2 regions of the Flavobacterium sp. W20_MBD1_R3 genome follow, and region 2 is predicted to be linked to the other one. Evidence: riboswitches for the same ligand, from Rfam matches in the RefSeq annotation. Region 2 holds a riboswitch; the other holds the start of a gene.
The links. A riboswitch is a leader RNA that binds a small molecule or an ion and turns the genes downstream of it on or off. The one in region 2 is predicted to bind S-adenosylmethionine.
Positions count from the first base shown of each region.

Region 1: another riboswitch for S-adenosylmethionine. It lies ahead of ACEN2F_RS00215 (Na+/H+ antiporter NhaC family protein); the one in region 2 lies ahead of ACEN2F_RS09085 (alpha/beta fold hydrolase).

Region 1 covers NZ_JBGQOR010000001.1:48,735-54,991, reverse strand. Annotated here, with positions in the region: gene lpxA (acyl-ACP--UDP-N-acetylglucosamine O-acyltransferase) at 1-601, shown strand, start outside; gene efp (elongation factor P) at 688-1,254, shown strand; gene ACEN2F_RS00235 (UDP-3-O-(3-hydroxymyristoyl)glucosamine N-acyltransferase) at 1,324-2,253, shown strand; gene ACEN2F_RS00230 (nuclear transport factor 2 family protein) at 2,255-2,617, shown strand; gene sucD (succinate--CoA ligase subunit alpha) at 2,713-3,585, shown strand; gene ACEN2F_RS00220 (hypothetical protein) at 3,801-4,223, shown strand; SAM-I-IV-variant riboswitch at 4,351-4,447, shown strand; gene ACEN2F_RS00215 (Na+/H+ antiporter NhaC family protein) at 4,502-5,824, shown strand; gene fabG (3-oxoacyl-[acyl-carrier-protein] reductase) at 6,008-6,257, shown strand, end outside.
Region 2 covers NZ_JBGQOR010000005.1:55,763-62,019, reverse strand. Annotated here, with positions in the region: gene ACEN2F_RS09100 (carboxypeptidase-like regulatory domain-containing protein) at 1-1,471, shown strand, start outside; gene metK (methionine adenosyltransferase) at 1,673-2,923, opposite strand; gene ACEN2F_RS09090 (hypothetical protein) at 3,683-3,892, shown strand; SAM riboswitch class I at 4,125-4,232, shown strand; gene ACEN2F_RS09085 (alpha/beta fold hydrolase) at 4,311-5,273, shown strand; gene thrA (bifunctional aspartate kinase/homoserine dehydrogenase I) at 5,291-6,257, shown strand, end outside.

The DNA.
Region 1 (6,257 bases), on a different contig from region 2:
TTCAGCAGTTCCTCAGGATTTGAAATTTGGTGGAGAAGATTCGTTAGCAATAATTGGAGACAATTGTACGATTAGAGAATGTGTAACCATCAATAGAGGAACAATAGCTTCGGGACAAACTACATTAGGCAATAATTGTTTAGTAATGGCTACAGCGCACATTGCACATGATTGTCACATTGGGGATAATGCTATTATAGTAAATGGAGTTGCTCTAGCAGGGCATGTAACAGTTGGCAAATATGCAGTTATTGGCGGATTAGCAGCAATTCATCAATTTATACACATAGGAGACCACGCGATGATATCTGGAGGTTCTTTGGTACGAAAAGATGTTCCGCCATTTACAAAAGCAGCAAAAGAACCCTTATCGTATGTTGGAATCAACTCTGTGGGATTACGTCGTCGCGGTTTTACAACAGAAAAAATTAGAGAGATACAGGATATTTACAGAATTTTATATCAAAAAAATTACAACACTACTCAAGCTTTAGGAATTATTGAAGCGGAGATGGAAGCAACACCGGAAAGAGATGAAATTATAGACTTCATTCGGAATTCATCACGAGGAGTAATGAAAGGATATTCTGGAAATTATTAAGAATATGTTGGCTAATCGTTTATTTGCGTAAACGATTAAATAAATAGATGATAAAAAAAATTAGCGGATAAACAAAAAAAGAAAAAATGGCATCTACATCAGATATTAAAAACGGATTGTGTATTAAATACAACAACGACATTTACAAAATTATTGAGTTTCTTCACGTAAAGCCAGGAAAAGGCCCTGCTTTTGTTAGAACCAAATTGAGAAGTTTAACTAACGGAAAAGTATTGGATAATACCTTTTCTGCGGGTCACAAAATCGAAGAAGTAAGGGTTGAAAACCATAAATTTCAGTTTTTGTATCCTGAAGGAGAAGATTTTCATTTTATGAACACAGAGACTTTCGAACAAATTACGTTGAATAAAAATATTTTAGATTCACCTGATTTGTTGAAAGAAGGAGAAAACGTAATGGTAAGTATTAATACTGAAACTGATTTACCTCTTTCTGTAGATATGCCGGCATCTGTTATACTTGAAGTTACTTATGCGGAGCCCGGAATTAAAGGAAATACAGCAACTAATGCAACGAAATCAGCAACTGTTGAAACAGGTGCAACGGTAAATGTACCTTTGTTTATCAATGAAGGGGATAAAATTAAAATTGATACTGCTTCCGGAAATTACATGGAAAGAGTTAAAGAATAGTTTGCAGTAATCAGTGTTCAGCAATTAAATATACTGGACACTGATTACTGAATACTGAATACTAAATAAATGAAATTCCAAAAAGTATACACTTTAGAAGAAATTGCCCGTATTATCGACTGCGAATACGTTGGTGATGCTACTTTTCCAGTTTCAGGAATGAATGAAATTCATGTAGTTGAAGCTGGAGATATTGTATTTGTGGATCATCCTAAATATTATGATAAAGCATTAAATTCTGCAGCAACTATTGTTTTAATTAATAAAATGGTAGCTTGTCCAGATGGAAAAGCCTTATTGATTTCTGAAGATCCTTTTAGAGATTTTAATAAATTGACAAACTATTTCAAGCCATTTCAATTTTCAAATGTTTCAATTGCTACTTCAGCTTTAATAGGTGAAGGAACTGTGATACAGCCAAATACATTTATTGGAAATCATGTTGTTATTGGCAATAATTGCTTGATTCATTCTAATGTTTCCATTTATGATTGTACCGTAATTGGAGATAATGTTATTATTCACGCAGGGACTGTTCTGGGTACCGATGCTTTTTATTACAAAAAACGTCCTGAAGGATATGATCAGTTGCTTTCGGGAGGGCGAGTTGTTATTAAAGATAATGTAGCAATAGGGGCGCTTTGTACTATTGATAAAGGAGTTACTGGCGATACCATCATTGGCGAAGGCACAAAAATTGACAATCAGGTTCATGTGGGTCATGACACCGTTATTGGAAAAAAATGTTTAATTGCTTCACAAACCGGAATAGCTGGTTGCGTAATTATTGAAGATGAAGTTACAATTTGGGGACAAGTTGGCACTACAAGCGGGATAACAATAGGAGCAAAGGCTGTTATTTTGGGTCAAACTGGCGTAACAAAATCAGTAGAAGGTGGTAAATCATATTTTGGTACTCCAATTGAAGAATCAAGAGAAAAATTGAAACAACTGGCCAATATCAAGAAGATTCCAGAAATACTAAATAAACTAAAATAATATGTCTGCTAAAGAAATCGTTCAGCAATTTTACAAATCAGATGCCCTTATTGATAGCGAAGTCATTAAAGACTTTTTGCATCCTGAGGTCCTCGTTGAATGGAACAGTAGTAAAGGATTCATAAAACTTGATTATAACTCTTTACTAAATTTATCCTCTGAATTAAGCAAAGCCTACGTGCGATCTAAAGTTAGAATAAGTCATATTATTGGAGAAAATGATCTGATTTCAGTACGATATTCTCATTTTGTGAAAACGATTGAGAACCCAAGAGAAGAGATGTTATTGGCGCATTTTATTGTTATTTGGGAAATAAAAGACAATAAACTATTTCGAGGGTATCAAATGAGCCAATTATCCTAATTTAGTGTCAAAAAACTGAATGCTGAAGATTGATTAGTGCTTACTATTTTATACTTTTGCATAACGATTTAAAAAAACTATATAAAAAATATATCATGAGTGTTTTAGTTAATAAGGATTCCAAAATAATTGTTCAAGGTTTTACAGGAAGCGAAGGAACTTTCCATGCTTCTCAAATGATTGAGTACGGTACTAACGTTGTTGGTGGTGTAACTCCTGGAAAAGGAGGAACAACTCACTTAGACAGACCCGTTTTTAATACTGTAAAAGATGCTGTAGAACAAGCAGGAGCTGACACAACTATCATTTTTGTACCACCAGCTTTTGCTGCTGATGCAATAATGGAAGCTGCAGATGCAGGGATAAAAGTAATTATTGCAATTACTGAAGGTATTCCTGTTGCTGACATGATAAAAGCAAACAGTTATGTTAAAGAAAGAAATTCTAGATTAATAGGTCCTAACTGTCCAGGTGTAATTACTCCGGGTGAAGCTAAAGTTGGAATTATGCCAGGTTTTGTTTTTGAAAAAGGAACTGTTGGGATTGTTTCTAAATCGGGAACTTTAACTTACGAAGCTGCGGATCAAGTGGTAAAACAAGGATTAGGAATCACTACTGCAATTGGTATTGGTGGAGACCCAATCATTGGAACTACTACGAAAGAAGCCGTTGAATTGTTGATGAACGATCCAGAAACAGAATGTATTGTAATGATTGGTGAAATTGGTGGACAATTAGAAGCTGATGCTGCTCATTGGATCAAAGCTGATGGTAACCGTAAACCAGTTGTAGGATTCATTGCAGGAGTTACTGCTCCAGCAGGACGTACAATGGGACATGCAGGTGCAATCGTTGGTGGATCTGACGATACTGCCGAAGCTAAAAAACAAATCATGAGAGAATGTGGAATTCACGTAGTAGATTCTCCCGCTGAAATTGGTAAAAAAGTAAAAGAAGTTTTAGGATAATCTAAACTCTAATTAAATATTTTAAAAGCCTCACAATTTGTGGGGCTTTTTTATTATAAATTCAATTAAAGAAATATCTTTGCACTTTATTAAATAGCTCTGTTTTTCAGATTTAAAAATAATAAAAACAAACATAAACGAATGGTTTATAATGACCCTCACGGTTTTGTGGGGTATTTTTTTGCCGAAGCCAATTCAAATTAAAAATAAATAAAATGTATAAAGAGTTAAAAAAATTCAAAGTTACCAATCAGTTTTCCTTTACGACAGAAGATAGTTTAGCTGAAGTTTGCAACGCATCAGAAGGATCAGGAGTATTTCTAGTATATTCAGTTGGGGATGAAAAAGAGTTAATTATGGTTGGTTCTACTGGAACTGTTCAAAATAACGGAACTTTGAAAATTAAAAATGGTGGCTTGAAAGAAAAAATTGTAGAAGGACACCAATTTGCAAAAACAGGAAGAAAATATTCTTGGCCAGCACAAATGAAAATCGAAGATATTAGTACATTAGAAGTAGTTTGGTATGAAACATTCAATGATAAAACTAAAGCAATTCCAACATTTGTAGAAGGACAAGTTTTACAAAACTTCCTTGATGAAAATGGAAGATTGCCAAAATGGAACGTAGCTTTCTAAAAAGTTAACAACTGTTTTTCAGTATATTAAATAAAATTGCACTACATTTTTATGTAGTGCTTTTTTTTGTATTATTATTTTTTTGAATTAAACTTGAAATATTTCACAAATAATTAGTTACTTTTGCAACCGTTATCACGAATCCTGCACTAGGATAGCAACCTGCAACAACAAGCAAGGTGCTAAAACGATAAGCCAAATCCTTTGGAAAAAATGTTGTTTACATTCCCATTTTTAGCTTTGTTTTTCGTCATAATTTTAAATTCTAAATTATTTTTATGACTTTATTTTCAAAAGACAAGGGAAGTGCCTTTGCATTAATTCCGCTGTTTGTTTTTATTCTTACCTTTTTAGGAGCAGGAATCATTTTGAATGATTTTTATGCTTTTCCATCGCCAGTAGCGGTTGTAGTTGGTATCATTGCAGCTTTTTTACTATTCAAAGCCTCAACGGAGGATAAAGTTGCTACGTTAATTGCAGGTTGTGGTGAAAGTAAAATCATGACCATGTGTTTAATTTACTTATTAGCGGGAGCATTTGCAGTGGTGAGTAAAGCGATGGGTGGTGTTGATGCTGTTGTAAATCTTGGAATAAATACTATTGATGTTGCTTATTTTCCGTTGGGGATTTTCTTGATAGCTTCTTTTTTATCAACAGCAACGGGTACTTCAGTAGGTGCAATTGTAGCTATTGGCCCAATAGCAGTAGCTTTAGCTGATAGAAGTGGCGCTTCATTGCCGTTGATCGCTGGTGCTTTGTTGGGAGGATCGATGTTAGGAGACAATCTTTCTATGATTTCTGATACTACAATCGCTGCGACGCAATCATTAGGGTGTGAATTAAAAGACAAATTCAAAATAAACTTATTTATCGCTTTTCCTGCTGCAATTTTGACAATTCTTGTTTTCTTCTATCTTGGTTTAAACTCCGATATTGTGACCGTTGCCATCGAAAAAAATGATTTTTCATGGATTGCAATTGTGCCTTATCTTTTAGTAATAGTATTGGCCGTTGTAGGTGTTAATGTTTTTTCAACATTGCTTATTGGTACTTTATTAGCTGGAATCATTGGGTATTTTGGTGGTTCCTTTACACTAATGGAGTTCACTCAAAAAATATATGAGGGTTTTACCAGTATGACTGATATTTTCTTATTGTCAATGCTTACGGGAGGTTTAGCCGCTATGGTAGATAAAGCAGGTGGAATAACGTATTTATTAGTTCAAATTAAAAAAAGAATTAAAAGTAAGAAATCTGCACAAGCTGGAATTGGCGCTTTGGTAGGTTTTGCTAATTTAGCAATAGCCAATAACACCGTTTCTATTGTCATTACGGGACCAATTGCTAAAGAAATTAATGATGAGTATGATTTAAATCCTAAAAAAACAGCTGCAATTTTGGATATTTTTTCGTGCATTGTTCAAGGAGTTTTACCTTATGGGGCTCAAATATTACTAATATTGAGTTTTTCTAATGGTAAATTAGATTTCTTTGATTTAATTAGTAATGCATGGTATCATTTGTTTTTATTAGTTTTTACCTTGGTGGCAATTTACAGTTCATCTTGGGATAAACTAGTAAAGCAATTCTTAAAAATTTAAAAACAAAATATTGATGGTTCTTGCTTTTGAAATTTTTTTTAAAAAGAGAATTATTCTATATTTGACGAGTGTAAGATAGCCCTGATAGTAGTGAAAATCCTTTTATGTAAGCGATAGCGGTCATAAAAGATTGTAGCGGATAGCAGGAATAGCTCCAAATAAAATTTAAATTAATTACTGAAAATGAAATTACTAGAAGGAAAAGTTGCCATAATTACTGGTGCGAGTCGCGGAATTGGAAAAGGAATTGCTGAAGTTTTTGCAAAACAGGGAGCAAATGTTGCTTTTACGTATAGTTCATCAGTAGAATCAGCTTTGGCTCTTGAAAATGAGTTGAATGCTCTGGGTATTAAAGCCAAAGGATACCAATCGAATGCCGCTGATTTTAATGAAGCTCAAACTCTGGTAGACGCGGTTTTGGCTGAATTTGGAA
Region 2 (6,257 bases):
CAAACAAGACGAGAGCAATTCTTTATTAAGAGAATCTATTGTGGGGAATAACTCAGCACTTGAAAATATTAATTCGATAAAAAATCAAGATCCAATTTCAGTAAATCAAAACTTGAGTTTGTATTTTACGCAAAGCGACAAGAATATTTTTGCTTTTGAAATGCAGCATTTGTACCAAGAGGAAGATCCTTTTTATAATGCGAATCTAAGATTTCAACCTTTTAGTTTGGCCGGATATGTTACTGGACAAAACAGAAATAACATCAATCAGAGTCGTTTTGTAAAAACCAATAAAATAGACTCCAAATTGGATTATTATTACATGATTACACCAAAAAGCAATATCAATGTGACGTTAGGAAATACGTATTCCCATCAAAATTTCAATTCCGGTATTTTTCAAATTCTGGATAATGAAACAGTTAATAATCTGACTAATACTGCCAATACCAATGATGTAACTTACAATTTCAACGACACGTTTTTAGGATTGCATTATAAGATTTTGACTGGAAAATTCACGTTTACTCTTGGAGTAAGTCTGCACAGTTACAATACGACAAATGAGCAATTAGCGACCAGTAACAGTCAAAATTTCCTCCGAGCATTGCCGGATTTCTTGGCAATTTACCAATTAAAAAAATCGGAAACATTAACCTATAATTTTTCGTATACCAATAATTTTACTGATATAAATCAACTTGCTGAAGGGTTTATTTTTTCCAATTACAACAGCCTGATTAGAGGAAACCGATTTTTAGAGAACGCTACAGCTCAAGTACATTCGTTGCGTTATTTTAAATACAACATGTTTAATTTTGAAAATATTTCTGCGGTAGCTTCCTACTCAAAAAGGGTGGATGCAATAAAAACTAGTGCCGTATTCAACGGAGTCAATCAAACCTCATCGCCTTTCAATTCTGATTTTGCAGATGAGACCTTATCCGGAAACGGTTCGTACGGACGTTCTTTCTTAAAGAATTACAAAGCATCTTTGGCAGCTTCTCTAAATTGGTCCAAATTCAATAACATCCAAAATAATGTGTTGTCCGCAAATGAGAGTTTTACCCAAAACTATACCTTAAAAGCGTCAACAAATTACAAGAAAATGCCTAATCTGGAAATAGGATATAATGTGGTTACGAATGATTACAATAACGCTATTTTTTACACAGAAAGACCCTTCGCTAAGTTGGATTATTTCTTTTTGAATAGTTTTTCTTTCGTAGCGGAGTATGAATTCTATCATTATTATAACGACACTAAAACGGTCAATAATGAATATGATTTCCTGACTGCCAGTTTGATTTATCAAAAGAAAGGCAGTAAGTTAGAATACAAAGTAAGCGGAACAAATTTGTTGAACACCACCTCATTAAATGACGATAATTTCAGTCAGTTTGCCACCAGAACTTCACAATATACAGTACAACCGCGTTATGTGATTTTCTCTTTAAAGTATAATTTGTAGGAGCTAATCCTGCTATACATTTCAATCTTTGCCAAAAAAAAAATATTTTTCTAAATAAATAAAGGAGCTTCCGCTGGTCGCTCTTTTTTTATAAGAAAAAATTAATTTTTTTTCAGCAAAGGATTTCCATTTCTATCAGGGCTAAAAAAAACCCGCAATCCAATTGAATTGCGGGTTTTAGAAATAAGTATTTTTAGAGGATTACAATCCAAAAGCTGTTTTAACTTGGTCAACAAAATCTAATTTTTCCCAAGTGAATAAATCAACAGTAACCGTTTTTGTTAAGCCGCCTGGTGCAGTAAAAGTTTTAGTAACGGTTTCTGGAGTACGTCCCATGTGTCCGTACGCAGCAGTTTCGCTATAGATTGGATTTCTTAATTTCAAACGTTGCTCGATAAAGTAAGGACGCATGTCAAAAATAGCTTCTACTTTTTTAGCAATTTCTCCATCAGTTAATTCTACTTTTGAAGTGCCATAAGTTTCTATAAAAATTCCCATTGGTTTAGCAACACCAATAGCATACGAAACCTGCACTAAAATCTCGTCAGCAACACCTGCTGCAACTAAGTTTTTAGCAATGTGACGAGTAGCATAAGCCGCACTTCTGTCTACTTTACTTGGATCTTTACCAGAGAATGCACCACCACCGTGAGCGCCTTTTCCACCGTAAGTATCTACGATGATTTTTCTTCCAGTAAGTCCAGTATCGCCGTGAGGTCCTCCAATTACAAATTTTCCAGTTGGATTGATGTGGTATTTAATTTGATCATTAAATAAATGAGCACTCGTTGGATTTTTTGCAATGATTCTTGGAATCAAAATTTCGATGATGTCTTTTTTGATTTTTGCAAGCATTGTTGCTTCTTCCTCAAAGTCATCATGCTGTGTCGAAATTACAATAGCTTCAATTCGAGTTGGCTTGTTATCATCACTGTATTCTAATGTTACTTGAGATTTAGCATCAGGACGTAAATAGGTGATTTCGTTATTTTCACGTCTTAAAACCGCTAATTCCTTTAATAATTTATGAGATAAATCAAGTGCCAAAGGCATATAATTTTCAGTTTCATTTGTCGCGTAACCAAACATCATTCCTTGGTCACCGGCCCCTTGTTCTTCAGGATTTGCTCTGTCAACACCTTGATTGATGTCAGCTGATTGTTCGTGAATGGCAGAAAGAATACCACAAGAATCCGCTTCAAACATATAGGCGCTTTTGGTGTAACCAATTCTTTTGATTACATCGCGAGCGATTTGCTGTACATCTAAATAGGTATTTGATTTTACTTCACCCGCTAAAATTACTTGACCTGTAGTCACTAAGGTTTCGCAAGCTACTTTTGAGTCAGCATCAAATGCCAAAAAATTATCAATTAATGCGTCTGATATTTGATCTGCAATTTTGTCTGGATGTCCTTCGCTTACAGATTCTGACGTAAATAAATAGGCCATAATAATTATTATTTTAAAATTAAGTGAGAAAAAATAATTGCTGAAAAGGACTAAAGGAGGGTTCCTGCTTTAGCATTTTTTCTACTGAAAATTTTTCAGCATCCATAATGAATTTGTTTCATTATGAAGAGGTTGCAATCAGTTCAAATTTTTCCTCTTATATTCGGATGCAAATGTATGAAACCATTTTGAATTGCAAATTAATCTTAACTTTTTTTTGCTGATAAATCTTTTTGTGGGTTTAATCAATTTAAAAATTAAGTGTGAAACTGTTTTTACTATTATTTTTGAAACTTATTTGGATATTTAAAAAATAATTTAGAAATTTGAGTTTCAATAAAAAAGTAAAAAATGAGATTTGATATTTGTAATATGTTTAAAGTCACAAAGGATAATTCCTAAGGGCAGTGTATTGCATAATTTTTAAATTAAATTATATAGCAAAAGCTTCCCAGATAACGGGAAGCTTTTTTTTTGAATATCAATAATAAATTTTACAGAAATAAAAGCATAAATGAATAACCTAAAATTCCAGCATTCAAATAATTCAACAGTTAATAAGGTGATGTGCGTCATTGCGATTACGTTTATGTACGTCTGTTGATTCCAAAAGTATAAGTTTACAAACAACTTGAAAACTCTTTTGGATATGTATCTAAAAGGGTTTTTTGTTTTAAGCCCTTATTTAAAAAGTAGCATGTAAATAATTTCATAAATGAAGTGTAACACCAAAAACCCAACACCCAACACCCAAAAATCATGAGCACGACAAAGCATTTCCCAAAGACAGTAGCGTTATTAGAACGTATTAGTTTTAACAACAGAAAAGAAAAGCAAAACGATTCTAAAAACGAATTGATTCATCCTAGATTTGAAATTTCAAAAAACGATGCATTGGCACAAAAAACAGTGCCTAATTCTTTGCTTTTTTTAATGTATTCACAAGAGAATGAAGCCCTTTTTATTTAAGAAATCCGAATTTATTTTCGGTTTTGAGATTCTCAAAAAGGTATTTAAAATTGTTGTTTTGACGAGGTAATAACTATAATTAGTTTTATGATACTTCGTCAAAACAGCAATTGTATGTTTATTGTTTTCAGGTTTTTATTGGAACCACACAAATAATCGATTGCGCATAAAAATTTGGTTGTTACAAAAAATAGTCCTTAATTTGCAATTATAAGTTCACAACCGTATTGAAATGTTATAAAGAAAGGCAGAGGGATTAGACCCGATGAAGCCTTAGCAACCCTTCGATTTATCGAAGAAGGTGCTGCATTCTACCACGCTCATCGTGGAAAGATAACACTAAGAATTTGTCTAGATAACTCCTAGCTTTCTTTCTAATATTTCCAAACACAAGTCAAAAATCATAAAAGATTTGAAATTGGAAAATAAATCAACATCCATTACATTACAAAATTTCACCACCGAAAGTGGCGCTTTTTATGCTGTCTTAAACTTAAGTTTTCAAGTTTTTGGACCTGAATTGCATACTGCTCCAATCGTTTTGGTCAATCATGCATTAACCGGAAATTCACAAGTTGTGGGAGAAAATGGTTGGTGGAATGATTTAATTGGCGCTAATAAAACTATAGATACTACAAAATATACGATACTCGCTTTTAATGTTCCCGGAAATGGCTTTGATGGTTTTAGCATCGAAAATTATTCGGACTTTAATGCCAGAGATATTGCTAGAATTTTTATTGAAGGGATTTGGTTTCTTGAAATTAAAAAACTACACGCCATTATTGGCGGTTCTGTTGGCGGAGGAATTGCTTGGGAAATGGTTGCATTGGAGCCAAAGATTACACAACATTTAATTCCTATTGCAACCGATTGGAAATCCACAGACTGGCTTATTGCCAATTGCTTTTTACAAGAGCAAATTTTGAAAAATTCTTCAAAACCTATTGAAGACGCCCGTACTCATGCAATGTTATGTTATAGAACTCCGGAATCTTTTGCTTCTAAATTTCAGCGAACCACCAATGAAGAATTATCTATTTTTAATGTAGAAAGTTGGTTGTTGCATCATGGTGAAAAATTGCAGAAACGCTTTCAAATTTCATCGTACAAAATGATGAATCAATTATTGAAGACGATAGATATTACCAGAAATCGTGGTTCATTCGAAGAAATAACGTCAAAAATTGAAGCTGATATTCATATTATCGGAATCAATTCAGACTTGTTTTTTACGGCAAATGAAAATAAAGCAACCTACGAGGAATTAAAAAGATATAAAAATAAGGTCAGCTATCAGGAAATTGTTTCCATTCACGGACACGATGCTTTTTTGATAGAATACAAACAATTACACAATTTGCTTCAGGATATATTCTAAGCCAAAAAAACAATACAATGAAAATATTAAAATTTGGAGGTAAATCGTTATCAAATGGCGATGGAATAAATAAAGTGGTTGCAATTATTACTGATAAAGTAAATCAAGGCGAGGAAATTGCAATTGTGGTTTCGGCAAGAGGGAATGCCACGGATGAACTGGAAGAAATTTTAAAGACTGCGGCTATTAACAAAGATTATAAACCACTTTTTGAGAATTTCAAAAAATACCAACAAGGCGATTATCAAAACGTGGATTTGTCAGTGGAATTTAATGTTTTGGAGAAATTATTTGAAGGTGTCAGTTTAATTGGCGATTACAGCAACAAAATAAAAGATCAGGTTTTGTCAAAAGGAGAATTGCTTTCTGCCAAATTATTGACAGCTATTTTGGTTGAAAACGGAATAAATGCCCGTTTTGCAGATACCAGAGAATTGATTAAAACCGATTCTAAATTTGGTGATGCCCAACCTTTGGAACAAATATCAAAGAAAAATGTCATCAATTATTTCAAGCAAAGTAGCGGGACTACCGTGAATATTATTACAGGTTTCATCGGTTCGAACAATAATAATGACACAACCACTTTAGGAAGAAACGGCAGTAATTACACCGCTTCGTTGATTGCGAATTACTTAAATGCGGACGAATTACAGAATTACACACACGTAGACGGAATTTATACCGCTAATCCTGACTTAGTGCTTGATGCCAAAAAAATTGACCATTTGTCGTTTAACGAAGCCAATGAAATAGCCAATTTTGGTGCGACGATTCTTCATGCCAAAACGATTATTCCTTTATTGGAAAAAAACATTCCGCTTCGTATTTTGAATACGTTCAACCACGAAAATAAAGGAACCTTAATAACATCCAATTCTAATAAAGAAGGAATTAAAACACTTTCCGTACTTGAAAATGTATCGTTAGTTAATCTGGAAGGAAGGGGATTACTGGGAAAAACTGGCGTTGATGCCCGTATTT